4 regions of the Kitasatospora sp. NPDC032150 genome follow, and region 2 is predicted to be linked to each of the others. Evidence: riboswitches for the same ligand, from Rfam matches in the RefSeq annotation. Region 2 holds a riboswitch; each other region holds the start of a gene.
What was found. A riboswitch is a leader RNA that binds a small molecule or an ion and turns the genes downstream of it on or off. The one in region 2 is predicted to bind cyclic di-AMP.
Positions count from the first base shown of each region.

Region 1: linked by a shared signal. The riboswitch ahead of ACZ5ON_RS01010 (C40 family peptidase) and the one ahead of ACZ5ON_RS08760 (transglycosylase family protein) in region 2 are both predicted to bind cyclic di-AMP.
Region 3: linked by a shared signal. The riboswitch ahead of ACZ5ON_RS15535 (transglycosylase family protein) and the one ahead of ACZ5ON_RS08760 (transglycosylase family protein) in region 2 are both predicted to bind cyclic di-AMP.
Region 4: linked by a shared signal. The riboswitch ahead of ACZ5ON_RS16900 (transglycosylase family protein) and the one ahead of ACZ5ON_RS08760 (transglycosylase family protein) in region 2 are both predicted to bind cyclic di-AMP.

Region 1 covers NZ_JBVIMH010000001.1:227,300-234,574, forward strand. Annotated here, with positions in the region: gene ACZ5ON_RS00995 (hypothetical protein) at 1-89, shown strand, start outside; gene ACZ5ON_RS01000 (NYN domain-containing protein) at 429-1,838, shown strand; gene ACZ5ON_RS01005 (C40 family peptidase) at 2,063-3,091, shown strand; cyclic di-AMP (ydaO/yuaA leader) riboswitch at 3,397-3,559, shown strand; gene ACZ5ON_RS01010 (C40 family peptidase) at 3,570-4,673, shown strand; gene ACZ5ON_RS01015 (C40 family peptidase) at 4,866-5,930, shown strand; gene ACZ5ON_RS01020 (hypothetical protein) at 5,990-7,216, shown strand.
Region 2 covers NZ_JBVIMH010000005.1:149,187-156,461, reverse strand. Annotated here, with positions in the region: gene ACZ5ON_RS08765 (SDR family NAD(P)-dependent oxidoreductase) at 1-335, opposite strand, end outside; gene ACZ5ON_RS08760 (transglycosylase family protein) at 1,094-2,227, opposite strand; cyclic di-AMP (ydaO/yuaA leader) riboswitch at 2,232-2,376, opposite strand; gene ACZ5ON_RS08755 (nucleotide disphospho-sugar-binding domain-containing protein) at 2,853-3,980, opposite strand; gene ACZ5ON_RS08750 (TetR/AcrR family transcriptional regulator) at 4,271-4,885, shown strand; gene hypE (hydrogenase expression/formation protein HypE) at 5,321-6,400, opposite strand; gene hypD (hydrogenase formation protein HypD) at 6,393-7,275, opposite strand, start outside.
Region 3 covers NZ_JBVIMH010000011.1:103,527-110,801, reverse strand. Annotated here, with positions in the region: gene ACZ5ON_RS15555 (Ppx/GppA phosphatase family protein) at 260-1,198, opposite strand; gene ACZ5ON_RS15550 (DUF501 domain-containing protein) at 1,195-1,830, opposite strand; gene ACZ5ON_RS15545 (FtsB family cell division protein) at 1,844-2,323, opposite strand; gene eno (phosphopyruvate hydratase) at 2,480-3,766, opposite strand; gene ACZ5ON_RS15535 (transglycosylase family protein) at 4,001-4,873, opposite strand; cyclic di-AMP (ydaO/yuaA leader) riboswitch at 4,878-5,058, opposite strand; gene ACZ5ON_RS15530 (cytochrome P450 family protein) at 5,373-6,626, opposite strand; gene ACZ5ON_RS15525 (SDR family NAD(P)-dependent oxidoreductase) at 6,963-7,275, shown strand, end outside.
Region 4 covers NZ_JBVIMH010000012.1:188,939-196,213, forward strand. Annotated here, with positions in the region: gene ACZ5ON_RS16880 (glycoside hydrolase family 13 protein) at 1-1,685, shown strand, start outside; gene ACZ5ON_RS16885 (LacI family DNA-binding transcriptional regulator) at 1,687-2,730, shown strand; gene ACZ5ON_RS16890 (hypothetical protein) at 3,056-3,622, shown strand; gene ACZ5ON_RS16895 (hypothetical protein) at 3,630-3,833, opposite strand; gene ACZ5ON_RS16900 (transglycosylase family protein) at 4,097-5,245, opposite strand; cyclic di-AMP (ydaO/yuaA leader) riboswitch at 5,230-5,402, opposite strand; gene ACZ5ON_RS16905 (sirohydrochlorin chelatase) at 5,922-6,839, opposite strand.

The sequences.
Region 1 (7,275 bases), on a different contig from region 2:
TCGAGTCGGTGCGCTGCCGCTGGTGCAACGCCGTGGACCAGGTCGAGCTGGTGGCCCGTCCCGGCGCCGAGGAGCAGAAGGACGCCTGACGCCGGACGGCCCGTCCCGGCATCGAGCGCCCTGTGCGCGGCCGGGCGGGGCCGCTGTCCCATGGGCCGGGGCCTGCCGCCCCCGGTGTGTGACGGGGTCCCGGGAGGGGCACGGTACACGGGACAATTGCAGAGAGCGGTGGGTTTGAGGGCCAGCGGCAAGGGGCCGTAGGGGACCCGCAGAGCAGGATCGGAGCCGAGGACGTGGTGGACACAGCGAGGGGGCCGGCCGAGCCGCAGGGGCGTGGGCCCGCTGTGGACCAGGCCGGCGCCGTCCCGGTGGCCGGTGCCGCTCCCGGTCCCGAGGCCGGGACGGCGGCGGTCGAGGTACCGGCGGCCCTGGCCGCCGAGGCCGCCGAGGCCGCTGCGGCCGAGACCGAGCGGACCGGACCTGCCGAGGCCGGGCCCGCTGGGGCCGAGCAGACCGAGCCCGCCGAGGCCGAGCAGCTGGACCGGCCGTTGCCCGAGGGGGTGCGCCGCCGGGTGGTCGGAATCGCCGCAGACGCACTGGGCGGACTGCCACAGGCCGATGTGCCCGGCTCGCTGCGCCAGTACGCGAGGTTCACCACGGCCCGGCGGGCCAAGTACGCGGGCACGGCACTGGCCGCCGCCCTGGAGTCCGAGCCGCTGTTCCGGCTCCGGATAGCGGACCGGCTTCGGCTGGGCCAGCCCGATCTGGTCAAGGCGCTGGAGGCCGGGAGCGTGCCCGGCGCCGCCGACCCGATGGATGTCGCCGCCGCCGCGTACCTGCTGCGGCCGGCGGGCTGGGCGAGGCTGGTGGCCGAGGCCGGGGAACAGGTGGAGCGGGCGGGCGCCGAGGGGGCCGCGGCGGAGGCCGCCCGGGTCGTGGAGAAGCTCCAGGAGGAGCTGGCCGAGGTACGGGCCCAGGGGCGGGCTGATCTGGACCGCCAGCGGGCCGACGCGGAGGGTGTCCGCAGGGAGGCGGAGTCGCTGCGCAAGCGGGTGCGCAGCCTGGAGAGCGACACCCGGCGGGCGCAGGCCGAGACGCGCAAGATGCAGCTGGAGCTGGATGCGGTCAGGGCCGCCGCCGCCGCCGAGCGCAGTGCGGCGGAGGGTGAGGCGCGGCGGCTGCGGCACCGGATCGCCGAGCTGGAGACGGCCGTTGAGGCCGGTCGCCGCTCGTCCAGGGAGGGGCGCAGCATCGAGGACATGCGGCTGCGGCTGCTGCTGGACACCGTGCTGCACTCGGCGCAGGGGTTGCAGCGCGAGCTGGCGCTGCCGGTCTCGCAGATCCGTCCGGCCGATCTGGTGGACGCGGTGGTGCCCGGCTCGGCCTCGCCCAACGACGTGGCCCGGCGCGGGCTGGCGGAGGACGACCCGGCGCTGCTGGACCAGTTGCTGGCGATCCCTCAGGTGCACCTGGTGGTGGACGGCTACAACGTCACCAAGACCGGCTACCCGACGCTGCCGCTGGAGCAACAGCGGATTCGGCTGCTCGGCGGGCTGGCGATGCTGGCGCAGCGGACCCAGGCGGAGGTCACCTGTGTGTTCGACGGGCAGGACCTCGACGTACCGGTGATAATGGCGCCCCCGCGCGGCGTCCGGGTGCGGTTCAGCCGGACCGGGGAGACGGCGGACGAGCTGATCCGGCGTCTGGTCCGGGCCGAGCCGAAGGGACGTCCGGTGGTGGTGGTCTCCGCCGACAAGGAGATCGCCGACGGGGTTCGGAAGGCGGGGGCGCGCCCGGTGTCGTCCGTGCTGCTGCTGAACCGGCTGTCCCGGTCCTGACCTGGGGGTCGGTCCTTCCGGCTGCCCGCAGGGTCCGGCGTTTACGACGCTCCGGACATTCCCGGCGATATGTGACGGACCGGTGAATTCCATGCGGGGACTGGAGGTTGGCACCGGCGAGGGAGTGGCGCGAATCCGTCATCTTCACTAGGGTCTGGCGTCAAACCTATTTTCCGGAATTCCGCCCGAACGGACGGAGCCAGCAGGAAGAAGGAGCCAGTCCTTTGGCCAGCCACCGCCGTCCCAAGCAGCCGAGCCGCGCGCGGGTGTCCGTGCTGACCGCTGCAGCTGCGACCGCGGTCGCCCTGTCGGCCAACGCGAGTGCCCACGCGGCGCCCGCCCAGCCGAGCAAGGACGAGGTCAAGGTCCAGATCGACCAGCTGAACACCGAGCAGGAGCAGGCGGCCGAGAAGTTCAACGGCGCCCAGGAGCGGGCCGACCAGCTGCGCAAGCAGGCCGACCAGCTCCAGGACCAGGTCGCGCGCGGTCAGGAGCAGCTGACGCAGCTGCAGACCAGCCTGTCGGCAGTGGCCGGTGACCAGTACCGCTCGGGCGGTATCGACCCGTCCGTGACCCTGATGCTCTCGTCCAACCCGGACGGCTACCTGGAGCAGGCGTCCAGCGCTCAGCAGATCAACCAGACCGAGGCCGACATCCTGAAGGCGCTGAAGGAGCAGCAGGCCCGCCTGGACCAGCAGAAGCAGGAGGCGGCGTCCGTCCTCGCCGAGCTGGACCGCAACACCCAGGAGCTGAACGACGCCAAGGCCCAGGTGCAGCAGAAGCTGCAGGACGCCAAGAACCTGCTGAACTCGCTCACCGCACAGGAGCGGGCCGCCGTCGAGGCGGCCGACCGTGCCTCGCGCGGCGACTCCCGGGCCGACCTCGGCTCGCTGCCGAGCGCGGGCGGCTACGCCGGCGTCGCGGTCAACGCGGCGCTGAGCAAGCGGGGTTCGGAGTACGTCTGGGGTGCCGAGGGTGCGACCACCTTCGACTGCTCGGGCCTGATGGTCTGGTCGTACGCGCAGGCGGGTGTCTCGCTGCCGCGCACCTCGCAGGAGCAGGCCTCGGTCGGTTCCCGGGTGCCCTCGCTGGACCAGGCACAGCCCGGCGACCTGGTCATCTACGGCAGCGACGCGCACCACGTCGGGATGTACATCGGCAACGGCATGGTGGTGCACGCCCCGCACACCGGTGACGTGGTGCGGACGATGAAGGCGGACGCGATGCTGATCCTCACCATCCGCAGGGTCTGACGACCGCTGCGAGTCCGGCTTCCCGGCCCGCCGAAACCGTCCTGTGATGCAGGGCACTTCGGCGGGCCGTTTTCGTGAAAGCATGTCAGCCGTCGGTATCCGAGTTGTCACGCACGGTCGGTTCACAAATGAACTTGGCGTTGACTCAGAATTTTTTCTGACAAGGATTTGAACGGATCACGGTTTCGTTACTAGGGTCGGGAGCTGAACCACCGTACAGTCGATCACCCAGCCAGGGTGGCGGCGGTGGTTACCGCCGAGTCCGAGAGGCAGCACGGGCAGTTCAACTGTCCACGGGGAAGCCCCTGTTGGGGGTGCTGCGGATCGGAGCCGGGGAACCACGTTCCTCGGGGTGAATCGGCGCCAGGCCGGCCGGCCGTCGGGGACGCGGGCCGGTGAGGCGTCGTAGGGCATGTCTTCCAGCCCGAACCCGTCAGCTCACCCGGTAGGCGGACGTAGGAAGAAGGAGTCCGCCTTCGTGGCGTCCCATCGTCGTCCCAAGCCTGCAAGCCGTGTCCGCGTGTCGATCATGACGGCGACAGCCGCGACCGCGGTGGCCATCTCCTCCCAGGTCGGTGCGCACGCCGACCCGAAGCCGACCCTGGACGAGGTCAAGACCCAGGTCGACCAGCTCAACGACCAGGCCGAGGTCGCCAGCGAGAAGTACGACGCGGCCAACGAGAAGCAGCAGGAACTGCAGAAGCAGGTCAACGACCTGCAGGACCAGGTGGCCCGCCAACAGGCGCAGGTGAGCACCGTGCAGTCCGGGCTGGCCGAGGTCGCGGCCGAGCAGTACCGCAACGGCGGCATATCCCCGACCGTGCAGCTGATGCTCTCCAGCTCGCCGGACTCCTTCCTCTCCCGGGCCGACTCGGTCCAGCAGATCGGCCTCTCGCAGGCCGACGCGCTCAAGACGCTCAAGGCCGACCAGGCGAAGCTGGACCAGCAGAAGGCCGAGGCCCAGCAGAAACTGGGCGAGCTGGACGCCACCACCCAGGACCTCAAGGCCCAGAAGGATGACGTCCAGGCGAAGCTGGCGAAGGCCCGGGAGCTGCTCGACTCGCTGACCCAGCAGCAGCGGGAGCAGTTGGCCCAGGCCCAGGCCGCCGCGGACGCCGCCGCCCGTGCCTCCCGCGACCAGAACCGCACCGACCTCGGCGGCGGCAGCGGTGGCGGCGGTACCGGCACCGGCGGTGGCGGTGGCAGCACGGTCCACGTGCCGGCGTCGGGCTCGTACGCCGCCCGCGCGCTCGCCTACGCCGAGAGCCAGATCGGCAAGCCCTACCAGTGGGGTTCCGAGGGTCCGGACTCCTTCGACTGCTCGGGTCTGATGGAGTGGGCCTACGCGCAGGCCGGCGTCTCGATCCCGCGCACCTCGCAGGAGCAGGCGTCGGCCGGCACCAACATCGGTACCGACATCTCCAGGGCCCAGCCCGGTGACCTGGTCATCTTCTACAGCGACATGCACCACGTCGGCATGTACGCGGGTGGCGGCCAGGTCGTCCACGCTCCGCGTACCGGCGAGAACGTCAAGTACATGCCGGCCACCGTTCTGCCGATCGCGGCCATCATCCGCGTCTGACCTCTTCGCGCTCCCGTCCGCAGGCCCGGCCCCGTCTCCAAGGGGCCGGGCCTGCGGCCTTCCCGGGCTAGTCGAGTAAATGTCCGATTAGTGGTCAAATATTCGGTGTTGCAAGGGTTTGGACTAGCTCCTCCGAAGTCGCTAACGTCTGCCCCCGGACGTTAGCCGAGGACGAATGGAGCAGCCGCCCCGATGTCGATGCACCGCCGTTCCCCCCTGCAGGGCACGCAGCGGCTGGCCCGCGCCTTGGCGCTCACGGCAGCGGCCACCACTGCACTCGGCATGACGCTCGGCGGCCCGGCCCAGGCGGCCCCGGGCGCACCGGGGGAGCCGCCGTCGAAGCAGGAGGTCAGGGCTCAGGTCGACCAGCTGTACGAGGAGGCCGATCGGGCGGCGGAGCGGTTCAACGCCGCCCAGGAGTACCAGAAGCGTCTGCAGAGCGAGGCCGACGGCCTGCAGGGCCAGGTCGCCGCCGCGCAGGACGAGCTGAACCGGCTGCGCGGCGATCTCAACGCGGTGGCCGCCGCCCAGTACCGGGCCGGCGGCATCGACCCGGCCGTCGCACTGATGCTGGACACCGATCCCGCCGGGTACCTCGCCCGGGCCCGCAGCCTCAACCAGGCCGCCGAGCGGCAGAGCGCCGCCGTCCGGCAGGTGATCGACCGGCAGCTCAGGCTCGACCAGCGCCGTGCCGAGACCACCGCCAAGCTCGCCGAGCTGGAGGAGGCCCGCCGTACCCTCGCGGAGAGCAAGCAGCAGATCCAGCAGCGGCTCGACCAGGCCCAGCGGCTGCTCAACACCCTCGGAGCGGCCGAGCGGGCCGGGATGGCCGTGGAGGACGCCAGGGAGGCGGAGCAGCGCGCCACCCGCGGCACCGACCGGCTCGACCTCGGCGACCTGCCCGCCTCCTCCGACCGCGCCGCCGCCGCGCTGGCCGCCGCCACCTCTCGGATCGGCACGCCCTACGTGTACGGATCGGCGGGCCCGAATGCCTTCGACTGCTCGGGTCTGATGTACTGGAGCTGGCGGCAGGCCGGAGTGACCTTGCCGCGCACCTCGCAGGCGCAGATGTACGCGGGGCGGCGAGTGAGCCTGAGCGAGGCACGACCGGGAGACCTGGTGATCTTTTTCAGGGACATGCACCACGTCGGCATGTACGCCGGCGGCGGGGTGGTCGTGCACGCGCCCCACCCGGGCGCCAGGGTCCGCTACGAGAGTGTGAACGCGATGCCGGTGGCCGGGGTGGTGCGGGTCTGAACACGGACCACGAACCGCTGGTCACCGACCTGCCCCGGCCGACCGGGGCAGGTCGGCCCTTGCTGTCCCGGCGCGGCGCGCTGCTGCTGGCGGCCGGCGGCCTCGTTCAGCTCTCCGGGGCCGGGGCGCGCTCGTCGGCCGGTACCGCCGAGGGGGTCGCCGCCGCGGGTCCGCCCGTCCGGCCGCGGATCGAGGCCCTGCTGTCCCGGCGGGCCAAGGCGCTGCTCGGTTCGGACTCGACCGGGCTGCTCGCGGACGTGGCCCCGGAGGCCAGGGATGCCCAGCAGGAGGTGCTGGCCCGCTGTCGCGACCTCCCGTTCGCCGACCTCTTCTACCGGATGACCGACTTCACCGAGCCCCGGGACGCCGACCGGATCACCGTGGCGGCCGATCTCGGCTACCGGCTGCGCGGTGTCGACGACCACCCGGCGCTGCTGGGCCGCACCCTGGAGCTCGTCCGCGGTGACGGCGGCTGGCTGCTGGCCAAGGACGAGCCGACCGGGGCCGCCGCGCTCTGGGACCTGGGCACCGTCCGGGTGGCGCGCGGCAGCCACTGCCTGGTGCTGGGCCTGCTGGGGAGCGCCGACCTGGCCAGGACCGCCGAGGTCGTGGACCAGGCGGTACCAGCGGTCGAGGAGGTCTGGGGCGACGGCTGGGCGGGGCGGCTGCTGGTCGAGACCCCGCAGAGCGAGGAGCAGTTCGCCCAGCTGCTGGGGGTCTCCGCCTCCGACTACCAGGGCATAGCCGCCGTCACCACCGCGGCCGCCGGTGCCCCGCACGGCACCGCCGCCGACCGGATACTGCTCAACCCGGACGCCTACGCCGGGCTCAGCGACCTGGGCCGCAGGGTCGTCACCACCCACGAGGCCACCCATGTCGCGACCCGGGCCGACACCAGGCCCTGGACTCCGCTCTGGCTCTCCGAGGGCGTGGCCGACTACACGGGTTACCGCGGCAGGGGCCGCAGCGCCCGACAGATCGCCCCGGAGCTCGCGGGCGACGTGTCGGCCGGCCGGCTGCCGAGCGCGCTGCCCCTGGACAAGGACTTCGCCGCCGGATCGTCCGGTATAGCCCAGGCCTACGAACTGGCCTGGCTGGCCTGCAACCTCATCGCCACGCGGTGGAGCGAGAAGCACCTGGTCTCGCTCTACCGGGCGGTAGGCGCGGCCGACCCGGCGAGGTCGCAGGGGCTCGACGGGCTGTTCCGTGCCCAACTCGGCGTCTCTCTCGACGAGTTCACCCGCCAGTGGATCGGCGAGGTGCGCCGGCTGCCGACGCGGCCGTAGCGGGGCCGCGGTCGGGAGCGCTCAGGCACGCGGCGGCGTCCACCACCCGCCGGAACCCG
Region 2 (7,275 bases):
ACGTTGATGTCGAACGTCTTGTCGTAGTGCTCCTCGGTGATCTCCCCCAGCCGGGCGATCTCAGCGAATCCCGCGTTGGCGACGACGACGTCCAGCCGTCCGCTGCGCCTCTCGATCGTTGCGAAAAGCCGGTCGAGATCGTCCAGATTCGACACATCACTCTGGATGCCGATCCCCCGTTCGCCGACGACCTCCACGGCCGCGTCCAGGGTGGCCTTGCGCCGTCCGGTGAGGTAGACGGTGGCGCCTTCGGCAGCGAACCGCCGGGCGATGGCCAGACCGATCCCGGTCGAGCCCCCGGTCACCAGCGCTACCTTCTCATCCAGCTGTCCCATGGTCGTATCCACTCCTTTGGCATCGTCCTCCGGCTGAAGCCAGAGGGTTCCAAGTCCTCCAGGTCGGGCTCTCCGCTTCACAACCGGTTGCCGATCCGGATTGCCGACAAGGGGCGTGCACCGCCCATCGGTCCTACAGCGGCTCCACAGACCTGACTTTCCGCCAGTTTGGCGGTAGGCCGGCCCGAAGCTCGACTGCCGCCCTACTTAAACGTGATCAAGCTATCACGTTAAGTGACAATTTGAGGCTGGGTCGTGCTCCACCTTGGTAGCAGGATGCCGATTTCTGATCGGAGTTCCGATGCCTCTCCCGGCTGGGGTCGGGGGCTTCCCCGGAGGCGTCGGATGAAGTGGCCGGATTCGTCGCACCTGAGAGCGTCGAAGTCTGCGGCGGAAATGCTTGTAGCACGTTGGCTCCGCAGCGATTCCAATGGGTCGATTCCGCTCAACAGGTGGTCCCACCGGCCCGGAGACCGTTGTCAGCGGGGACCGCTACGGTCCGTCGGGCACGGCACGATGCGCGAGTACGCGGAGGAGGCGGTACTGGGCCGCCGCCACTGGATGTTCTGGTGGGACTGAGCGGGGCCGATCCTCCGCTGGCCGGAGCCACCGGGACAACCAACTTCCGTGCGGAGGGCTGGCCTCATCGGCCGGCTCAGGTGTCCCCTTCGGGCGGACCGTCGGCCCGGACGACAGGAGCGCCCCGCAGCGGAGCCGACGTCCTGAGTCGTCAACTCCGGTGCGGGGCGCTCCGGGTGTCAGTGCTGCTGCAGGTTCAGCGACTGGCCGGGAAGGATCAGATTGGGGTTGGCGCCGATGACCGCCTTGTTGTCCTCGTAGATGTGCTGCCAGCCGGTGAGCTTGTGCGACTCGGCGATAGCGGAGAGGGTGTCGCCGTGTTCGACGGTGTAGGACTGCGGAGCCGCCGGGGTGTTCGCAGCCGAGGGGGCGGACGGCGAGGCGGGCGCGGTGGGGGAGCCCGGTGTCACGGTCGTGGCGGTAGGGCCGGAACTCGCGGTGGGAGTGCCAGGAAGCTGCGGGGTGCCGGTCGCGGAGCCGGGGGCGGGGGTGCCGGTCGCCGGCATCGAGGGGGTGGCCCCCGTCGTCGGGACGCCCGGCTGCGCCGGCTGCGAGGTGCCCGGAGCCGCCGGGCTCGGCGAGGTGGTGCCGGTGCCGGCGCTCGGCTGGGCGGTGGCCGCCGCGTTGTCCATGTGCTTGATGTAGACGTCGTGCTGGACGGTCCAGTGCCAGACGCCGTTGTCCTGGTACCAGTACACGCCGGCGGCCGGGTCGTAGCCCGCGCGGCCGGGGAAGGCCGGAGCCGGAGTGCCGGGCGGAGTGGTGTCGATGCCGGCGGAGGGCGCGCTCGGAGTGGGGGTGGCCGCCGGGGCGTCAGGCGCGGGCGCCGGCGTGGGCGTGGCCGAAGCTTGCGAACCGGGCGCGGTACCGGCCTTGTCGCCGTCATCGTTCTGACGGCCCTTGTCGCCGTCATCGTGGCGGCCGCCCTTGCCGCCCCCATCGGTCAGACCGGCCTGGGCGGCGCACGTGGGCCAGAGGCCGGTGCCGGAGTCCGCGAGGACCTGCTCGGCCACGGCTATCTGCTGGCTCCTGGTGGCGTGGTCGGGCTCGGCGGCGTACTTGTCACCACCGTGCGAGACCCAGGCGCGCTGCGTCAGGCCGAGGCCGCCGTAGTGGCCCTGGCCGTCGTCAGCGCTCCAGTTGCCGCCGGTCTCGCACTGGGCCACGGCGTCCCAGGTCTTGACGGGCGCGGCGTGTGCCCCGGCAGCGGTGAGTAGCGGGAGCGCCAGACCCACGCTCGCCACGCCGGCGGCGGCGATGGCGCGGTCGGCCTGGGTGGGACGGCGGTGGCGGCCGGAACCGGAAAAGACCACGGAACATTCCTCTCCGTACGCCTACGAGGTGAGCTGTCGGGTTCGGACCGGGAGGTGGCCCGGCCGCGTGGGTACGCGGCTTCACCCCAAGCCGTGGGGGGCGGCGACTGACCTGGTTCCCCCGCTCCTGCCCAGGGTGTGCTCGATGTCCCGGAGCGCGAATGGGCAGGACTCGGCGTACTGCGTCCGGGAGTCCGCAACGGCGAACTGCAGGGAGATTAGAGGGATCATCACCTGGATAACAAGCCCGCATCCGGTACATCACACAAAAATCACGACATTCGTCCAGCCTCCCTCTGGACTCCGGGCCGGCCGCCACACCCCCCCCGAGCCCGGAGTCGGCTCCGCTGCCTATGCGAGTACTCCGCCGCCGTCCACGGTGGCCGTCGTGCTGGGCTGCCCGCGCCCCGACGTCGTGCACCGCCCGATCACCGGTATCGCCCTGCAACGGGTCCGCCTCGTCTGGCGCGGGATGCGTACCTCACTGCTGATCGAGGAGTTCGCCGTGGGGCGCGCGAACGGCTCTGAGCGGCGCGCGGATCAGCGTGGGCGACCACGTACTTCGGAAGTGTGCGGTCACGCTGGTCCACGCGCCCCTCAGCGGACGTGACGGATCGGGCGGTGCTCAGCGGGTCTCGCGGTACAGCCGCTCGAAGTCGCCAACCAGGGCTGCCGGCGACGGCAGTTCGTTGATCTCGTCCTGCAGGGCGGCGGCCGCGTCGCGCAGGGTCTTGTCGTCGAGCAGCCGGGTGAGCAGCGCGGCGTCCACCGAGTCGCCCTCCGAACGCAGCGCGTACCCCTTGGCCTCGGCGGCGTCCGCGTTGATGAAGTGGTCGGCGCCCTGCGGCAGGATCAGCTGCGGCACGCCGGCGACGGCGGCGGTGAGCATGGTCCCGGAACCACCGTGGTGGATCACGGCGTCGCTGACGTCGAGGAGCTCGGCCAGCGGCGTCCACGGGAGCGGACGGATGTTGTCGGGCAGGGTGCCCAGCGGGCTCAGGTCGGCGCTGCCGACGGCGAGCAGGAAGTCCGCGTCGACCTCGGCGGCCTGCTCGGTGAGCCAGGCGATCGGGTTGACACCGGCGTACTCGGTGAGCACCGTACCCAGGGTGACTGCGATCCGGCGCCGCTCACCGCGGCCGACGAGATCGGAGGGGATGACACCGCCGCCGTTGAAGGGGACGTAGCGGACCCGCCAGCCGCCACCGTCACCGCCGAGCGAGGCCGGTACCACGTCGATCACGGTGCGCTCGCCGGGACCGGCCACCCCGTGGGCCTGGTAGTCGGCGGAGAGGATCTCGGCGAGCCGGTCGAGCATCGGAAGGCCGGGCATCACGCCGAAGTTGTGGACCAGGGTAGGTATGCCAAGCTTGGCCGCGACCAGTGGGGCGGCGGATGCGAAGGGCTCCATGACCATGATGTCCGGGCGCCACTCGGTGGCGACCCGCAGCAGTCCGTCGATGGCGACCCGGCCGTGCTCGGCGAAGCCGAGGGCGGCGAGTTCGAGGATCTCCTCCTGAGTGCGGTCCTTGGCTACGTACTTCGGCTCGTCCTTGGTGATCCGCTGGAAGGCCTCGCCGATGCCGGTGCCGTCGCCGACCTCGACCACCGGCAGTCCGGTGTTGCACAGCGTCTCCAGCGGAGCCGAGCCGGCGAACAGGACCTGGTGCCCGGCCGAGCGCAGGGCCTGCGCGGTCGGAATCATCGGGAAGATGTGCCCAGCCGCAGCCGGGGCGGTGAACAGGACGCGCATGTGGATGACTCCTTGCGTTTGCATGGAAGTTCAGATCTGACATTACGTCAAACGAGTGATCTGAGTGTCCGATTTTCGAACATGGGGGAACCCGGAAAACCCCCGAGGGCTCTCGACGGGCAGGGGAGGGTCCGGCGCCGGCCGTGAACCACGGTCGAGGGCGGCTCGGACTCTTGCTCAACCACCATGCGCTGCAGTGCTCTTGACTGCATAGCGTCCCTCCCCCGATTTTCACTGAACAGCCTGTCTTTCATCGGACAAACTGTCAAGTGATTGTAGGATCAGCGCCCATGGCTACCCGTAAATACGACCAGCGCCTGAGAGCCGAAGCCTCGGAGGAGACCCGCCGCCGCATCCTCGACGCGGTGTACACCTGCCTCCGCGAGGCCCCGGCCGAGCCGGTCGCCCTGGACAAGGTCGCCAGACTCGCCCGTGTCTCCCGCTCGACCGTCTACCTGGTGTTCGGTTCGCGCGGAGGCCTGTTCGCCGCTTTCGCCGAAGACCTCCTGGACCGCGGCGGGTTCTCCCGGATGCTGGAGGCGACGGCCCACCCGGACGCCCGCGAGGGCCTGCGCGGTGGAATCCACGGGGTGATGACGATGTACGCCGCCCACCGGGACGTGCTGCGCGCGCTGTGCTCGATGGCGATGCTCAGCGCGGACGCGGTCGGCGGCGCCGTCCAGCGCATCGAGCAGGGGCGGGCGGCGGGGGCCTACTACCGCGCGATGCGGCTGGCGGACCAGGGCCAGCTGCGTCCCGACGTCACCACTGAGGAGGCCGCGGACCTGCTCTGGATGCTGACCGGCTTCGACAGCTTCGACCTGCTGTACACCGGCCGCTCCCTCCCGGTCGACCGGGTCGCCGAGCGGATCGCCACGACGGCCGAGCGCACCCTGTGCCGGTGAACGGTGGGTGGTGAGCGATCACCGATGACCGTGGTCGTGACCGGTGGGCGGATCGGCGGATCCACCCTGGCAACCGGTCGCGAACGGCGGCGGTCCCCGAAGGGCCGGTGGATTTCCCCGCCCTGCCGCCGCTCGGGTGGAAGTGCCCGTGTGTCGTGGGAGGTGAGCCGGCCCTGGTCTCCCGTGCCCGCCCCGAACGTAGGTAGAGCACGCCAGGGACGGCACGGGCGTCGACAGAAACGGCGCATGATGAGCCGCGAAGGGATCGACGCCAGATCGCTCGAGGAACTCGCCGAGCAATCAACGGACTTGGACAGCGACGCGCTGCAGGTGATCCGCGAGGCGGCTGGCGGGCTGGCCTTGTGGCCGGCCCGCCGCACAGGTGAACGGACACCCGCGCGGCTGCTCGGCGAGCGAGCAACCGCGCGGCAACCCTCAGCAGATCCGCGGAAGTTGCTCCCCCACGGGCAGGTCCACCACTCTGGTGCCGCCCAGGCCGGTGCGGGACACCACCATCCCGGGGTGATCGGCCACGCACTCGCCGATGACGGCGGCCCGCGCACCCAGCGGGTGCGCCAGCATCGCGTCCAGCACCGCATCCGCATGCTCACGCGGCACGAATGCCACCAGCTTGCCCTCATTGGCGACATACAGCGGGTCGAGGCCGAGGAGGGCGCAGGCGCTCGCCACCGGCGCCGGCACCGGAATCGCGCGCTCCTGGATCACCACCCCCACGCCGGCCGCCGCCGCGATCTCGTTGAGCGCCGCCCCGAGCCCGCCCCGGGTGGGATCGCGCAGCACGTGCAGCTCGGGCGTGACCGCGAGCATCGTCTCGACCAGCCCGCCGAGCGCGGCGCAGTCGCTCTCGATCTCCACGCCGAACTCCAAGCCCTCGCGTACGCTCATCACCGCGATCCCGTGCACCCCGAGGTCGCCGCTGACGATCACCACGTCGCCCGGTACCGCTCGTTGCGGCCGGATGTCGACCCCGGCCGGGATCTGCCCGATTCCGGCGGTGTTGAGGTAGATGCCGTCGCCGTGCCCGGCCTCCACCACCTTGGTGTCACCGGTCACCACCTCGACCCCCGCCGCGCGGGCCGCCGCCCCGAGTGCCTGCGCCACCCGGGCGACCACCGCCGTCTCCACGCCCTCCTCCAGGATGAACCCGCAGGACAGATAGGCCGCCTTGGCCCCGCTCATGGCAAGGTCGTTGACCGTCCCGTTGACCGCGAGGTCCCCGATGCTGCCGCCGGGGAAGAACAGCGGGCGGACCACGAAGGAGTCGGTGGAGAAGGCGATCCGGGCCCCGCCCAAGGTCACCGCGGCCGAGTCGCCGAGCCCGGCCAGCACCGGCCCGCCGAAGGCTGGGGCGAAGACGTGCTGCACCAGCTCGGCGGAGAGCGCACCGCCACCACCGTGCCCCATCACCACCCGTGGATGGTCGCGCAGCGGCAGTGGACAGCTCCAGCCGGAGAAGTCCGGCGCCCTCCCGGTCGCACCGGTCGCCTCACGCAACGGTGCTCACCTCCGGCGAGCCGGAGACCGAACCCGAGATCGAGCCCGAGGCCTGACCGGAAACGGAGCCGGGGGCCGGACCCGAGACGGCGGCCGAGCCGGCGACCGGACCGCCGAGCCTGCGGTACAGGTAGTACGCGGCGCACGCCCCCTCGCTGGAGACCATCGTCGCCCCGAGCGGGGTGCGCGGCGTGCACACCGTGCCGAACGCCTCGCACTCGCTGGGCTTCAGTTGCCCCTGCAGCACCTCGCCGCTGCGGCACTGCGCGGGCTCGCACGGGGTGATGTCCGACACCGGGAAGCGGTGCTCGGCGTCCTGGTCGCGGTAGCGCGGCGACAGCCGCCAGCCGCTGGCCGGAATGACCCCGATACCGCGCCACGCCCGGTCGGTGACCTCGAAGACGTCCGCCAGCATCGCCTTCGCGGCCGGATTGCCCTCGGGCCGGACGGCACGCGGGTAGGCGTTGTCCACCACGTGCTCGCCGCGCTCCAACTGCCGCACCGTGCGCCGGATGCCCTCCAGGATGTCCAGCGGCTCGAAGCCGGTGACCACGATCGGCACCCGGTGGCGGGCGGCCAGTTCCGGGTACTCGTCGATCCCCATCACGCTGCACACATGGCCCGCGGCGAGGAAGCCCTGAACCCGGCAGTCCGGTGACCGCATGATCGCTTCGATGGCGGGAGGCACCCGGACGTGCGAGACCAGCAGGCTGAAGTTGCGGATGCCGAGTTTCTTCGCCTGGTGGACCGTCATCGCGTTCGGGGGAGCGGTGGTCTCGAAGCCGATCCCGAAGAAGACCACCTCGCGCTGGGGGTTCTCCTGCGCGATCCGCAGCGCGTCCAACGGCGAGTAGACCACCCGGACGTCCCCGCCC
Region 3 (7,275 bases), on a different contig from region 2:
GCAGCAACGATCCTGGTGACGCGGGGGTTCCCGCGCGCCATTTCGAATTCACCGGCCAGCCGGGAACCCCACCTGCGGTCCAACGAGCCGGTCAGCGAGTCGACCTTCGGTCCCCCATAACGGACGTAGCGGGCAGCAAAGTGCGACGAAAGACTGGATCTTCATGTGAAGAAATTCACGAAGGTTTTCCCGGTGCCCCTGCCGGCGACCGGCCCCGGGCCGCCGAGGGCGCCCCGGGACCGGCTTGGACCGACCGCGGTCAGGCGATGCTCCAGGCGATGCCGTCCAGGATGTCGTGCTCGCTGACGACCACCTCGGCGGCGCCCGTCCGCTCCATGATCTCCAGCAGCACCAGGGCGCCGGCCGCGATCACGTCCACCCGGCCCGGGTGCATGACCGGGATGGCGGCGCGCTGCTCGTGGCTGGAGCTCAGCAGGCGGCCGGTCACCTCGCGGACGGCCTCGACCGACAGCCGCGAGTGGTGGATGGCGGCGGAGTCGTACTCCGGCAGGCCGAGCGCGATGCCGGCCACCGTGGTGACCGTGCCCGCGAGGCCGACCAGGGTGGCCGCCCGGTCCAGCGGGACCACCTCGGCGGCCTGGTCCAGCGCGGCCCGGATGTCGGCCTGGGCTGCGGAGATCTGACCCAGCGTCGGCAGCTCGGTGCCCGCGAAGTGCCGCTCGGTGATCCGGACGCAGCCGATGTTCACCGAGCGGGCCGCCTCGACGTCCTCGTGGCCCAGCACGAACTCGGTGGAGCCGCCGCCCAGGTCGAAGACCAGGTACGGGGGCTCGAAGGCGCCGCCGGTCAGCTCCTTGGTGGCGCCGATGAAGGAGAGGTGCGCCTCCTCCTCGCCACTGACCACCCTGGGCTCGACGCCCAGGATCTCCCGGACGCCCTTGCGGAACTCCTCGGCGTTCTCAGCGTCCCGGGAGGCGCTGGTGGCGACCATCCGGATCCGGTCCGGTCCGACCCCGTGCTCGGCGATGACCGCCGCGTACTCGCGGCAGGCGGCGAAGGTGCGCTCCAGCGCCTCGGGTGCCAGCCGGCCGGTCTTGTCCACGCCCTGGCCGAGCCGGTTGATGATCATCCGCCGGTCGCGGTCGGCGATCGCGCCGGTCTCGGGGTCGAGGTCGGCGATCAGCAGACGGATCGAGTTGGTACCGCAGTCGATCGCGGCGACCCGGGTGGCGGTCATTCGCTCTCCTCCTCTGCCTTGCGCTTCTTCGCGGCGCGCTCGGCGGCCTTCTGCTCCTTGGCGGCGATGACGGCGGCGTTGTCCTCGGTCCTGGCCCGCTGCTCGGCCACCTCGGCCGCGCTCTCGGCGAGTTCGGCCGCGCTCACGCACGGGCCCTTGGCCCACCAGTCCTCCAGCATGCCGAGCGCCTCGTCGCCGAGCGGGTTGACGCCGGGCCCGGCCGCCAGCGAGTGGCCGACCAGCACGTGCAGGCACTTCACCCGGTCCGGCATTCCGCCCGCGCTCGGGAAGCCCTCGAGCACCTCGATGGCGTCCCGGCGGGCGATGTAGTCCTCGTGCGCGTGTCGGTAGGCGGCGGCCAGCTCCGGGTCCTCGGCGAGCCGGGCGGTCTGCTCCTTCATCACGCCGTCCGCCTCCAGGGTCCCGATCAGCGAGGCGGCCTTGGGGCAGGTCAGGTAGTACAGGGTCGGGAAGGGCGTGCCGTCCGGCAGCCGGGGTGCCGTCTCGACCACGTCCGGGTTGCCGCAGGGGCAGCGGTGCGCGACCGCGCGCAGACCGCGCGGCACTCGGCCGAGCTGGGCCGCGATGGCGGCGATGTCGGTGTCGGAAACGGGAGGGTTCTCAGAGGTCATGGAGGTGCTGTCTCTAGCGGGTGGCGGGTACGGGGGCAGTGGACGGGGCGGCGCTGGGAGCCGCGTCGGCCGCGGCAGGTGCGTCGGCCAGCGCGACCGAGTCCCAAACATTGGTGTACCAGGGCACGGCGGACCTGGCGGCCGGGCCGGCTGCCACCGCGCCCGGTGCGGGCCGTGCGGTGGCGGGCGGACTCGGGTCGACCGACACGAACGGCGTCTCACCCGGCAGTGCGTAGTGCAGCCGCTCGCGGGCCTGCGCCTTCACGTACTCCGGGTCCTGCCAGCGGGCCCGCTCCTTGCGGAGCTGCTCGACCTGCTGGGTGGCGCGCTCGGCCTTGGCGCGCTGTGCGTTGATCTCCGAGCGCTGCGCGATGAACTGGCGGGTGGGGTACGCGAGGATCGCCACCAGCGAGCAGAGCACCAGGACGAGCACCGTGGCCCTGCTGGTGAACCGTGGCCGCCCGGCGATCCCGGGGATCTTCCACCTCGCCATGTACCCCTCCCGTCGGCACCGCGCGCCGGTGCCCCGCCGCCCAACCCTACGGGGTCGGGTGGCGGGGCACCGATCACGAGCCGTCCGTGTCAGACCTCATCCGGTCGGACGCAGGTGTCAGCCGTCGCTGACCAGCCCTCGTGCGTACTGTGCCTGCTACTCCGCGGCGCGGAAGCGCGGGAAGGCCGAACGGCCCGCGTACTCGGCGGCGTCGTCGAGGATCTCCTCGATGCGCAGCAGCTGGTTGTACTTGGCGACGCGCTCGGAGCGGGCCGGGGCACCGGTCTTGATCTGGCCGCAGTTGGTGGCGACGGCCAGGTCGGCGATGGTGACGTCCTCGGTCTCACCGGAGCGGTGCGACATCATGCAGCGGTAGCCGTTGCGCTGGGCCAGCTCGACGGCGTCCAGGGTCTCGGTCAGCGACCCGATCTGGTTGACCTTCACCAGCAGCGCGTTGGCGGTGCCGGTCTCGATGCCCTTGGCCAGGCGGGCCGGGTTGGTGACGAACAGGTCGTCACCGACCAGCTGCACCTTGTCGCCCAGCTTGTCGGTCATCGCCTTCCAGCCGTCCCAGTCCTCCTCGTTCAGCGGGTCCTCGATGGAGACCAGCGGGTAGTTGGCGACCAGGTCGGCGTAGTAGTCGATCAGCTCGGCGGAGGAGAGCGCCTTGCCCTCGAACTGGTAGGCGCCGTCCTTGTAGAACTCGGTGGCGGCGACGTCCAGGGCCAGGGCGATGTCCTTGCCCGGGGTGTAGCCGGCCTTCTTGATGGCCTCGGTGATGAGGTCCAGGGCCTCGCGGTTGGAGTCCAGGTTCGGGGCGAAGCCGCCCTCGTCGCCCAGGCCGGTGGACAGGCCGCGCTCCTTCAGCACGGCCTTGAGGGTGTGGTAGACCTCGACGCCCCAGCGGACGGCCTCGGAGAACGACTCGGCGCCGATCGGCGCGATCATGAACTCCTGGATGTCGACGTTGGAGTCGGCGTGCGAACCGCCGTTGAGGATGTTCATCATCGGAACCGGCAGCACGTGCGCGTTCGGGCCGCCGAGGTAGCGGAACAGCGGCAGGTCGCTGGCCTCGGAGGCGGCGTGCGCCACGGCGAGGGAGACGCCCAGGATCGCGTTGGCACCGAGCGAGGACTTGTCCGGGGTGGCGTCCAGGTCGAGCATGGCCTGGTCGATCAGGCGCTGCTCGGTGGCGTCGTAACCGACCAGCTCCGGGCCGATCTGCTCGATGACGGCGAGGACGGCCTTCTCCACGCCCTTGCCGAAGTAGCGGTTCTTGTCGCCGTCACGAAGCTCCAGGGCCTCGAAGGCGCCGGTGGAGGCGCCGGACGGGACAGCGGCACGACCGGTGCTGCCGTCGTCGAGGCCGACCTCGACCTCGACCGTGGGGTTGCCGCGCGAGTCGAGAATCTCACGGGCTACGACGACATCAATGGACGGCACGAGGCATCTCCTAGCGGAAGCAGGTCCTACGGACAGGGGGTGCAGTCTGCGGACGATTGCGGAGTCGTTACGACCAGAGCCTAACCGCACCGGGCCTCCGGGCCACGCTGCCCTTGGCTCCGTCTCAGCGTGTGGCCGCTCTACCAGTCGGTAGTTCACCTGAATGACCACAAGCACGACAAGTGGGGCCGTTTCCGCGACGGCGGCGGAAACGGCCCCTCATGCCACCTGGGGTCAGCCCAGCTTCAGCACCTGGCCGGGGAGGATCAGGTTGGCGTCGCCGCCGATGGTGGCGCGGTTGGCGTCGTAGAGGTGCTGCCAGCCACCGGAGAGGTGCTGGGCCCGGGCGATGCCCGACAGCGTGTCACCCTCCTTGACGGTGTAGTCGCCGGTGGCGGCGCTCTGCGTGGTGGCCGCGGCGGACACCGGGCTCTGCGCCGGGGCCTTCTCGGCGGCGCCGCCCGCGAACTGCTCGTAGATGCTCTGGTGGCTGGTCCAGTACCAGCCGCCGCTCTTCTGGTACCAGTACTTGCCCGACTCGGCGTCGTAGCCGGCCTTGCCCGGGAAGGACGGAGTGGCGGCCGTGCGCGAAGCGTCCTGGGAGGACTGGCTCTTGTAGCTCTTGGTGCTGCTCTTGCTGCCCGAGGAGCTCGAGGAGCCCGAGGAGCCCGAGGAGCCCGAGCCGGAGCTGCGGGTGTGGCTGCCGGTGTCCACGTCGGCGGCCGAACCACCCCTGGACAGACCCGCCTTGACGGAGCAGACCGGCCAGGCGCCGGGCCCCTGCGAGGCGAGGACCTTCTCGGCGATCGCGATCTGCTGGCCCTTGCTCGCCTGGTTGGCCTGACTCGCGTACTGGCCGCCGCCGTAGGCCTTCCAGGTGCTGGAGGTGAACTGGAGTCCGCCGTAGAAGCCATTGCCGGTGTTGATGCTCCAGTCGCCGCCGCTCTCGCAGTCGGCGACCTTGTCCCAGGTCGGCACGGAGGCGGCGTGTGCGCCGGTGGCGGTGAGCAGCGGCAGCGCGAGACCGACGCCGGCCACACCGGCGGCGGCGATGGCCTTCTCGGCCTGGGTCTTGCGACGATGACGGCCCGAACCGGTGAACAGCATGAAGGTGTCCTCTCCGCACGCCTGCGAGGTGAGCTGTCGGGTTCGGACCGGGAGGTTGGCCCGGCCGCGGCGAGCGGGACAGGAACGCTTCCTGCCCTGCCGACGCGGCTTCACCCCAAGCCGTGGGAACGGCGACGAAACCTGGGTCCCCCGCCCTTGCCCAAGGGTTCTGGTCGGTGTCCCGAGGCGCGATGGGCAAGGTTTGGCGTTCCGCGCAACGGGGTTCGCAGCAGCGAACTCATCGGAGACTACGCATACCGTCGCACCAATCACAAGCTCATATCCCGTACATCACACGGGAATTACGTTGTGTTTATATGTGCTTACAGACGATGCAGATTTGTCCGGTTTGATGCGCATTCACAGATCGGCGAATCAGGACACATCCGACACGCCGTCAGCCCGACACGCCCGGCTTGCCGGGTGTCCGGAAGGCGGCGCGGACCATGTGGCACATCTCACCGAAATCCCGAGAATGACTTCCGGATTACGGGGAAGATCAGCCCTGTCGCGCGGTAAAGGAAACCGGGAGTTCGCGCAGGCCACGCATGATCAGACCACCGCGCCAGCGCAGTTCTGCGGGGTCGGCGGCAAGGGTCAGGTCGGGCAGCCGGGTCAGCAGGGTCGCCAGCGCGATCTGGCCTTCCAGCCGGGCCAGCGGAGCGCCGATGCAGTAGTGGATGCCGTGTCCGAATCCCAGGTGCGGGTTGTCCTTCCGGGCCAGATCGAGCGTGTTCTCCGCAGCGAACCTGGCCGGGTCGCGGTCCGCGGCCGCCAGCACCACCAGCACCGGGTCGCCGACCGGGATCTCCACCCCGCCGATGGTCAGCGGACTGGTCGCGAACCGCCAGGTGGCCAGCTCCACCGGCCCGTCGTAGCGCAGCAGTTCCTCCACCCCGGTGGCCAGCAGCTCCTTCTCGCCGCGTGCCACGGACTCCTGCAGCAGCGCGCGCTGCCCCGGGTCGCGCAGCAGCGCGTACAGACCGTTGCCGATCAGGTTGACGGTGGTCTCGAAGCCTGCGAAGAGGAGGATGAAGGCCATCGCGGCGGCCTCGTTCTCGGTGAGGTGCTCGCCGTGGTCACTGGCCCGGATCAGGCCGGAGATCAGGTCGTCGCCGAGGTCGGCCCGCTTGCGGTGGATCAACTCGGCCAGGTACGAGCGCATCCGCTTCACCGCCCGGCCCACGCCGCCGCGTTGGCCGCCGTGGTGGCGGATCATCATGCCGGCCCAGTCCCGGAAGTCGTCCTGGTCCTCCGGCGGGACGCCCAGCAGGTCGCAGATCGCGTAGATGGGGAGCGGAAAGGCGAACTCGTGGATCAGGTCGGCCGAACCGCGTGCGGCGAAGCCGTCGATCAGCCGGTCCGTCAGCTGCTGCACCCTCGGCTCGAACTCGGCCACCCGGCGCGGGGTGAACGCCTTCGACACCAGCCGGCGCAGTCGGGTGTGGTCCGGCGGGTCGATGTTCAGCAGGTGGGTCATCAGGTCGGCCTGCCGCTCCCCCGGGATCCCGACCCGGCCGCTGCGGTGCGCCTGCTCGCTGTGGTGGGCGGGGTTTTTGGACAGTCTGCCGTCCGCCAGCGCCTGCCGGGCGTCCGCGTACCGGGTGACCAGCCAGGCCTCCACCCCGCTCGGCAGCGTGGTGCGGTGCACCGGGCTGTGCTCGCGCAGCCAGGCGTACGCGGGGTAGGGGTCGGCGGCGAACTCCCAGGTGAAGAGCTCGGGCTGCGGGGTGGAGTCGGGCGTTTCCGGCATGTCTCGACGGTATCCGGCGACGGGCGGCCGGCTCCACGCGGGCGGCCGGCGGCTCCGTGACGGCGCCCCACGGCCCCGGGGGCGCGCGGATCGCGGATAGGGGGCGGACAGGGGGAAGGAGGGGCTGTCGGCGGACGGCGCGTAGCTGACAGGGTCGTGACGTCCGGATTGCGCCGCTGCGCGGCGGACTCCCCCGCCCGTGCAGGAGTGAGCCTGGTCACCTGCCGGGTAATGAGTGTCGCGGAGGGTCGAGCAGTGCCTACGATCCTCCGCAATGACTCTGATGGATGGCAGTGCGGGGCCGTCCACGGGGAGCGGCTCAAGGAGGAGCAGGCCATGCGGGTAGCCGGGGCAGTGGTGGTCATCGCGGTACTCGACGGTGGGTCCGGAGACGGTCTGGCCCGCCGGTTCGCCGCCGCGGGCGCCGCCGGAATCATGGTCGCGGACCTGCACGCCGGTGTCGCCGAGGACCTCGCCGCCGAACTGGACCGGCCCGGCTGCCCGGTGGTCGGCGTGTCCAGCGACATCCACCAGCCCAGCGACGTCGCGGCGCTGGTGGACACCGCCGCGAAGCACCTCGGCTCGATCGACCTGTTCTGCATCGCGGGCCCCGACGGCGAGCGGATCGTCTCCCTCGCCGAACTGCCTG
Region 4 (7,275 bases), on a different contig from region 2:
ACGCCGGTGAGAGTAGAGGCTGGTGGCGTGACGCGGTCATCTACCAGGTGTACCCGCGCAGCTTCGCCGACTCCAACGGCGACGGCATGGGCGACCTGCCCGGTATCCGCAGCCGCCTGCCGTACCTGCGTGACCTCGGCGTGGACGCGGTCTGGCTCTCGCCGTTCTACGCCTCCCCGCAGGCCGACGCCGGGTACGACGTGGCCGACTACCGCGCGGTGGACCCGATGTTCGGCACCCTGCTGGACGCCGACGCGCTGATCCGCGACGCCCACGAGCTGGGCCTGCGGATCATCGTCGACCTGGTGCCCAACCACTCCTCGGACCAGCACGAGTGGTTCCAGCGCGCGCTGCGCGAGGGCCCTGCCTCCCCGCTGCGCGACCGCTACCACTTCCGCCCCGGCAAGGGCGAGACGGGTGAACTCCCGCCCAACGACTGGGAGTCCATCTTCGGGGGCCCGGCCTGGACCCGGACGAAGAACCCCGACGGCACCCCGGGCGACTGGTACCTGCACCTGTTCGCCCCCGAGCAGCCCGACTTCAACTGGGAGAACCCGGCCGTCGCCGACGAGTTCCGCTCGATCCTGCGGTTCTGGCTGGACATGGGCGTCGACGGCTTCCGGATCGACGTGGCGCACGGCCTGGTCAAGGCCGACGGACTGCCGGACATAGGCTCGGGCGACCAGCTCAAGCTGCTCGGCAACGACGTGATGCCGTTCTTCGACCAGGACGGCGTGCACGAGATCTACCGCTCCTGGCGGAAGATCCTCGACGAGTACCCGGGCCAGCGGATCGGCGTCGCCGAGGCCTGGACCCCCACCGTCGAGCGCACCGCCAACTACGTCCGCTCCGACGAGCTGCACCAGGCCTTCAACTTCCAGTACCTGAGCACCTACTGGGATGCCACGGCACTGCGCGAGGTCGTCGACCTCTCGCTGGACTCGATGCGCCCGGTCGACGCCCCCACCACCTGGGTGCTCTCCAACCACGACGTCACCCGGCACGCCACCCGCTTCGGCAACCCGCCCGGCGGCACCCAGATCCGCACCCCCGGCGACCGCGAACTGGGCCTGCGCCGCGCCCGTGCCGCCGCCCTGCTGATGCTCGCCCTGCCCGGTTCCGCCTACCTGTACCAGGGCGAGGAGCTCGGCCTGCCGGACGTCACCGACCTGCCCGACGAGGTCCGCCAGGACCCGTCCTTCTTCCGCCAGGCCGGTCAGGACGGCTTCCGCGACGGCTGCCGGGTGCCGATCCCGTGGTCCGGCACCGAGGCCCCTTACGGCTTCGGGCCGGTGGCGGGCGGGCCGTCCTGGCTGCCGCAGCCCGCCGAGTGGGCCGAACTCAGCGTCGAGGCGCAGACCGGGGACCCGACCTCCACCCTGGAGCTCTACCGCTCCGCCCTCGCCGTCCGCAGGGCCCAGCCCGCGCTCGGCGCGGGCAGCGAGGTGACCTGGCTGGACAGCCCCGAGGGCACCCTGGCCTTCCGCCGGGACAGCGCCGAGGGCCCCTCCTCGCCGGAGGCGGGCGAGGAGGGCACCTCCTTCGTGTGCACCGTGAACACCACCGGCGAACCCGTCAGCGTCACCGCCCCCGGCAGGGTCCTGCTCAGCTCGGTCGGGAGCACCGAGGTCACCGGCGGTCAGGCCGTGCTGGAACCGGACAGCACCACGTGGTGGGCGGTCTGAGATGGTTGCAATAGGCTTCGGGACCGTGACTACGGCGCGACTCTCGGACATCGCGGCGCAGGCGGGGGTCAGTGAGGCCACCGTCAGCCGCGTCCTCAACGGCAAGGCGGGCGTCTCCGCCACCACACGGCAGAACGTGCTGGCGGCGCTCGACGTGCTCGGCTACGAGCGGCCGACCCGGCTGCGCCAACGCAGTGCGGGCCTGATCGGTCTGATCACCCCCGAGCTGAGCAACCCGATCTTCCCCGCGCTGGCCCAGGTGATCGAGCAGGTGCTCAGCCGCCACGGGTACACCCCGGTGCTGTGCACCCAGACGCCGGGCGGGTCCACCGAGGACGAACTGGTCGAGATGCTGGTCGACCGCGGCGTGGCCGGCATCGTCTTCGTCTCCGGGCTGCACGCCGACACCACCGCCGACCACGACCGCTACGCCAAGCTGACTGGTCGCCAGGTGCCGTTCGTGCTGATCAACGGCTACAGCGAGAAGATCTCCGCACCGTTCATCTCGCCGGACGACCGGGCCGCGATGTGGATGGCCGTGCAGCACCTGGTCGAGCTCGGCCACGAGCGGATCGGACTGGCGGTTGGCCAGCGCCGGTACGTCCCGGTGCTGCGGAAGATCGAGGGCTTCACCGCGGCCGTCCGGGAACTGCTCGGCAGGACCGAGGAGGAGGCCGAAGCCCTGGTCCACCACACGCTGTTCAGCGTCGAGGGTGGACACGCGGCCGCGGGCGCCCTGCTGGACCAGGGCTGCACCGCGATCGTCTGCGGCAGCGACATGATGGCGCTCGGCGCGATCCGCGCGGTCCGCCAGCGCGGTCTCTCGGTCCCGCAGGACATCTCGGTGGTCGGCTTCGACGACTCGCCACTGATAGCTTTCACCGAGCCGCCGCTGACCACCATCCGTCAGCCGGTCGAGGCGATGGCCACGGCCGCGGTGGACGCGCTTCTGGAGGAGGTCGGGGGGAACCCCGGACAGCGTGCCGAGTTCATGTTCCAGCCGGAGCTGGTGATGCGGGGCTCCACCGGGGCCCGGGCGCACTGAGGGGCTGGGAAGGCTGAAGACCCGGAGGTAGTGAGGCCCCGGGCGCGCGTCGGTCCGTCGGGTTCTGCCCGTCGGGCCGACGCGCTGCCGTTTCGGGGTTCGAGGGGCGCGCCGTCATGGAAGTGCGCGCTGCCACGGGGCCGGTGCCCGTTCTGGTGCGCAGTCACGGGCCGGTGCCCGTACTGGGGCCTGCACCGTCCCCTGGATGGAGTAATGCCGGGTCCGAGGGCCATCGACCGTCCGCTGGGCCCGTCTGCCGGACACCGGCGGGCAGGGGGCCTCGGCTCGCGCTGCGAGTGGGCCCGCCGGTCGCCAGCATCGAGATATGAGAGCTGGTCGGACGGGGGAGAACGCAGCGGCACCGGTCTGGCGCAGGCGGTTGCTGCTCGGCGGCGGACTGCTGGTCGCCGGGGCGGTCGTCTACTTCGCCTGGGCCGCGACGATCCCGCGCTGGTGGGCGCAGCGGGTGGGCAACATGGTCAACGGGCACCTGAGCGCGGGACTGCTGCTGGGGCTCGTCTTCGGGATCTGCTTCACCCTGCTGCCGTTGCTGGCGGCGTGGGCCGGCCTGCACCGGCGGCGGCCCTGGAAGGTGACGCTGGCCTGGTTGGTGCTCGCCCTGCTGCTGGCGATGCCGAACCTCTGGACGCTCGGCATCGCGGCGGGCAGCGGCAGCGCAGCACACGCCGGAGAGCGGGTGATGGACGTCCGGGCGCCCTGGTTCCGCGGCTCGACCCTGATCGGCGCGATCATCGCGGGGGTGATCTTCGTGGGACTGATGGTCTTCACCCGTGCACGCTGGCCCGGCCGTGGCAGGAAGCCCGGCAAGGGCAGGGGCAACGGCAAGGACCACGGCGAGGGTGCGGCAGACGAACCGGGCAGCGCCGGGTGACCGCCTCTCAGCCCTCCTCGGCGGCGGGCCGCCGCCCCTGGCCGACCCGGTGCGCGTCGGCGGCGTCGCCGGTACGCGCCTCGGTACGGCGGCCGGTGGACAGGTAGTCGCGGACGGTCAACTCAACCGCGTCCTGCGGACTCCTGGTGCCGGACAGCAGCATCGCCTCGATCGCCAGATCGCTGTCGAGACTGACGGTGACCTTCGTCATGGCGTTCCCCTTCCCGTGGCTGCAGGCGCAACCGACGTTAGAGGGTGGGGAACCGAGCCACCAGCCCGCGCGGCACACGGGTTTTCCGAGCATCTGATGCGGTGCCCGCCCGCGGCGGGGGAACCACGAGCGGGCGGGGGACCACGAGTGGGCGGGAACCGTGTGACCGAGCCGCCCCGTGCACACGGGATCCCGTGAGGCCGCTGTCCCCGGCGCCGACCAGAGCACCGGGGACAGCGGCCTCACGCGGAGAGCCGGGACCGTCAGACGCGGCCGGCGAAGTCCGGGGCGTAGTTGGCGATGGTCTCGATCTTCACGCCCGCCTTCGGGTTGGCAGCCTCGACGTACTTGCCGGCACCGATGTAGATGGCGACGTGGTAGACACCCGAGTTGCTGCCGTTGTTGGACCAGAACAGCAGGTCGCCCGGCTGCAGGTTGTCCAGCGACACCTTGGTGGTGACGTCGGCCTGGTCGGCGGCGACGCGCGGCAGCGAGATGCCGGCCTGGCGGTAGGCGGCCTGGGTCAGACCGGAGCAGTCCCAGCCGCCGTCGCTGCTGCCGCCGTAGACGTAGGCCTGGCCGACCTTGGAGAGCGCGAAGTTGACCGCGGCGGCCTTGCTGCCGGTCGCGGCCGGAGCCGGGGTGGCGGGCTTGGCCGGAGCCGGCGCCGGAGCCGGGGTGCTGGAGCTGCTCGGCTTGGCAGCCGGCTTCTGGGTGTCCTGCTTCGGCGCGGCGGCCGAGGTGCTGCCGAGCGCCAGCTGCTGGCCGGGGAAGATCATGTCCGGACCCTGGGTCAGCACCGACTTGTTGAGGTCGTACAGCTTCTGCCAGCCGCCGTCGACGTTGTTCTTGGTGGCGATGGACGACAGCCAGTCGCCCGCCACCACGGTGTACTTGGCGCCGTTCGCGGCCTGCGGGGCGGCGGTCGGGGCGCTCTTCGGCGTGGCGGCCGGAGCCGGGGTGGCCGGGGCGGTGGCCGGCGCCGGGGTGGCGGCAGGCGCGGAGGTGTCGACCTGGGCAGGAGCGCTGTCCTTGGTCAGACCGGCCTTGACCGAGCAGACCGGCCAGGCGCCGGGGCCCTGCGAGGCGAGGACCTTTTCGGCGACGGCGATCTGCTGCGCCTTGGTCGCCAGGTTGGCCTGCGGGGCGTACTGGGTGCCACCGAAGGCGGCCCAGGTGGAGGCGGTGAACTGCAGGCCACCGTAGAAGCCGTTGCCGGTGTTGATGCTCCAGTTGCCGCCACTCTCGCACTGGGCGACCTTGTCCCAGGTGGAGACGGAAGCGGCGGAGGCACCGGAGGCGGCGAGGGCGGGGATCGACAGGCCGAGACCGACCACACCCGTGGCGGCGATCAGACGGCGGGCACGCTTGTTGGCGTTGATGGGCAGCATGAAGGTGCGTTCCTCTCCCACGCCTGCGAGGTGAGCTGTCGGATTCGGGCTGGAGTTGCCCGGCCGTGCTGCGCACGGCTTCACCCCTAGCCCGGAACCGGCCGAATACTGGCCGGCTCTCGGGCGACTTACCTGGTTCCCCCGCCCCTGCCGTCGGTGCGTTCTGCGGTGCCAGCTGCTCCGGCGGCAGGACTCGGCGTTCCGGAAGAGCTGGGTCCGTGTGTCAACGAACGGAGAGCACGTTAAGCAGACTTAAGTTGAATCCGCAAACACCTGTGAGTTCCCTCACAGGCTATTCGCGGATTATTCAAGATCGAATGCGCACCGGCATTTCCAGGAAATCCGATGGGACTCTTTCAGGTGTGCGGCCGGAGTGGGTATCTGCTCCCCTTTCAGGTGATGCCGTGGCATTCCCGGGGGTTCGGGCGACCGGTTGTGAAGGTTCTGAAAAGCCCCCGAGGGGGAGTGGGGTCCGGGTCAATGGGGCCCACGGAGGGGTCGGTGGCAAATGTCCGAGTTGTGAGCCAATGGGGCAAATGTCATGCAAGGTTCGCCAATTGGCCACCCGGCTCCGGCCCTACGGCCCCGGGAGCCCGCGCCCCGCTCGATCTGGGCCGAGCGGGGCGCGGACCCGCGGGGGCCCCGGAAACGCCGAGAGGCCCCTCGCGGGGGCCTCTCGTACGGTCTTGTCGGGTGCTCAGTCGGCGGGCTGCTCCGCGACGGGGGCCGGGGCCTCACCCGGGCCCGGGATGTTGAGCGCGGCCAGGTAGGTGGACGCGATCAGCTGACCGACGGTCGGGTAGGCGCCGAGCGGGGCTGCGCTCGGGCAGCCGGTCTCCTCGGCTGCCGCGGCCAGCAGCTCGGGGTCGGCCTCGGGGCCGATCACCAGCGGGGCCAGTGCGGGACGCTGGGAGCCGGTGGCCTTCAGGTGCTCGACCGCGGCGGCGACCGAACCCGGCGCGTCCAGGGCGGCGGCCACCACGGGTACCGCGAGCCGGGCGGCCAGCAGTACGCCGGTGATCCCGGCTGCCGCGGCGGACTCCTCGCCGCCGACGGTGGTCAGGACCACGCCGTCCGCCGCAGTGGTGATGGCGAACAGGCGCGCCCGGTCGGCGCGGGCCAGGCCGGCCTCGGAGAGCCGTACGTGCACCGCCTCGGCCAGCAGTGGGTGCGGGCCGAGCACATCGGTGACGGTCGCCCCGGTCTCCCCGGCCAGCTTGTGCAGGGAGGTCAGGAAGCCGTGCGGACCGGCCAGTAGCGGAATCACGACCGGCGCGGGCATGCCCGCCTCGGCGGCCTGGGCGAGTACCTCGGCCACGGTCGGGGCGGCCTGGCCGTCGCCGGTCGCGAGGTCCTCCGTCGTGTCGGCGTCGGCCTGTTCGCCGGTCAGGTAGCCGGCCGCGGTCTCGATGCCGGGCTGCTCGCCGCGCACGATGGAGAGCAGTTCCTCGACTATCGGGCTCGCCTCGGGCCCGGCCGAGGCGGGGACGGCAAGCACCAGTGCCGGGGAACCGGCCGGGATCTCGGGGCGCTCGGGACGGCGGTGGCGCCCCCGCGCACGGGAGCCTGGAGTGCGGACGGGCAGTGGCGCGCCCGGGATGGCTGCGGTGCTCATGGCGGAGATCGTAAGACATTCGGCAGGCAGGACTGCATCCGGATCCCCAGAGTGGGCACCGAGCCCGCGCGAAATCGGGACAATTGCCATCAAATTACCCAATCCTTGCTGACGACCTGTCGCTTCGCGCAACCGAAAAGCAGTCAGCTGCCGTCCTGGGTGACGTGCCTCACAGGTGATCCCGGGGTGCGGTGTGGGTGTTCGGCGCCGGGCGCACGAAGATCAACACGATGGCGCGAGCCCAGTACGGGCAGTCATCGGGCGAACTGTGATTCGCTGGGCTATGTCCACTTACGTTCCGTCAAAGCCGGATCAAGTGGAGTGGTTGGCACACATTCCGACACGCTTGACTGCACGGGCAATGTCCCGTGCTGATGCACGTGCACTGGAGCTATCATCGCGTCAAGTAGGGCGTAAGCCCGGCAGGTCGGGAGAA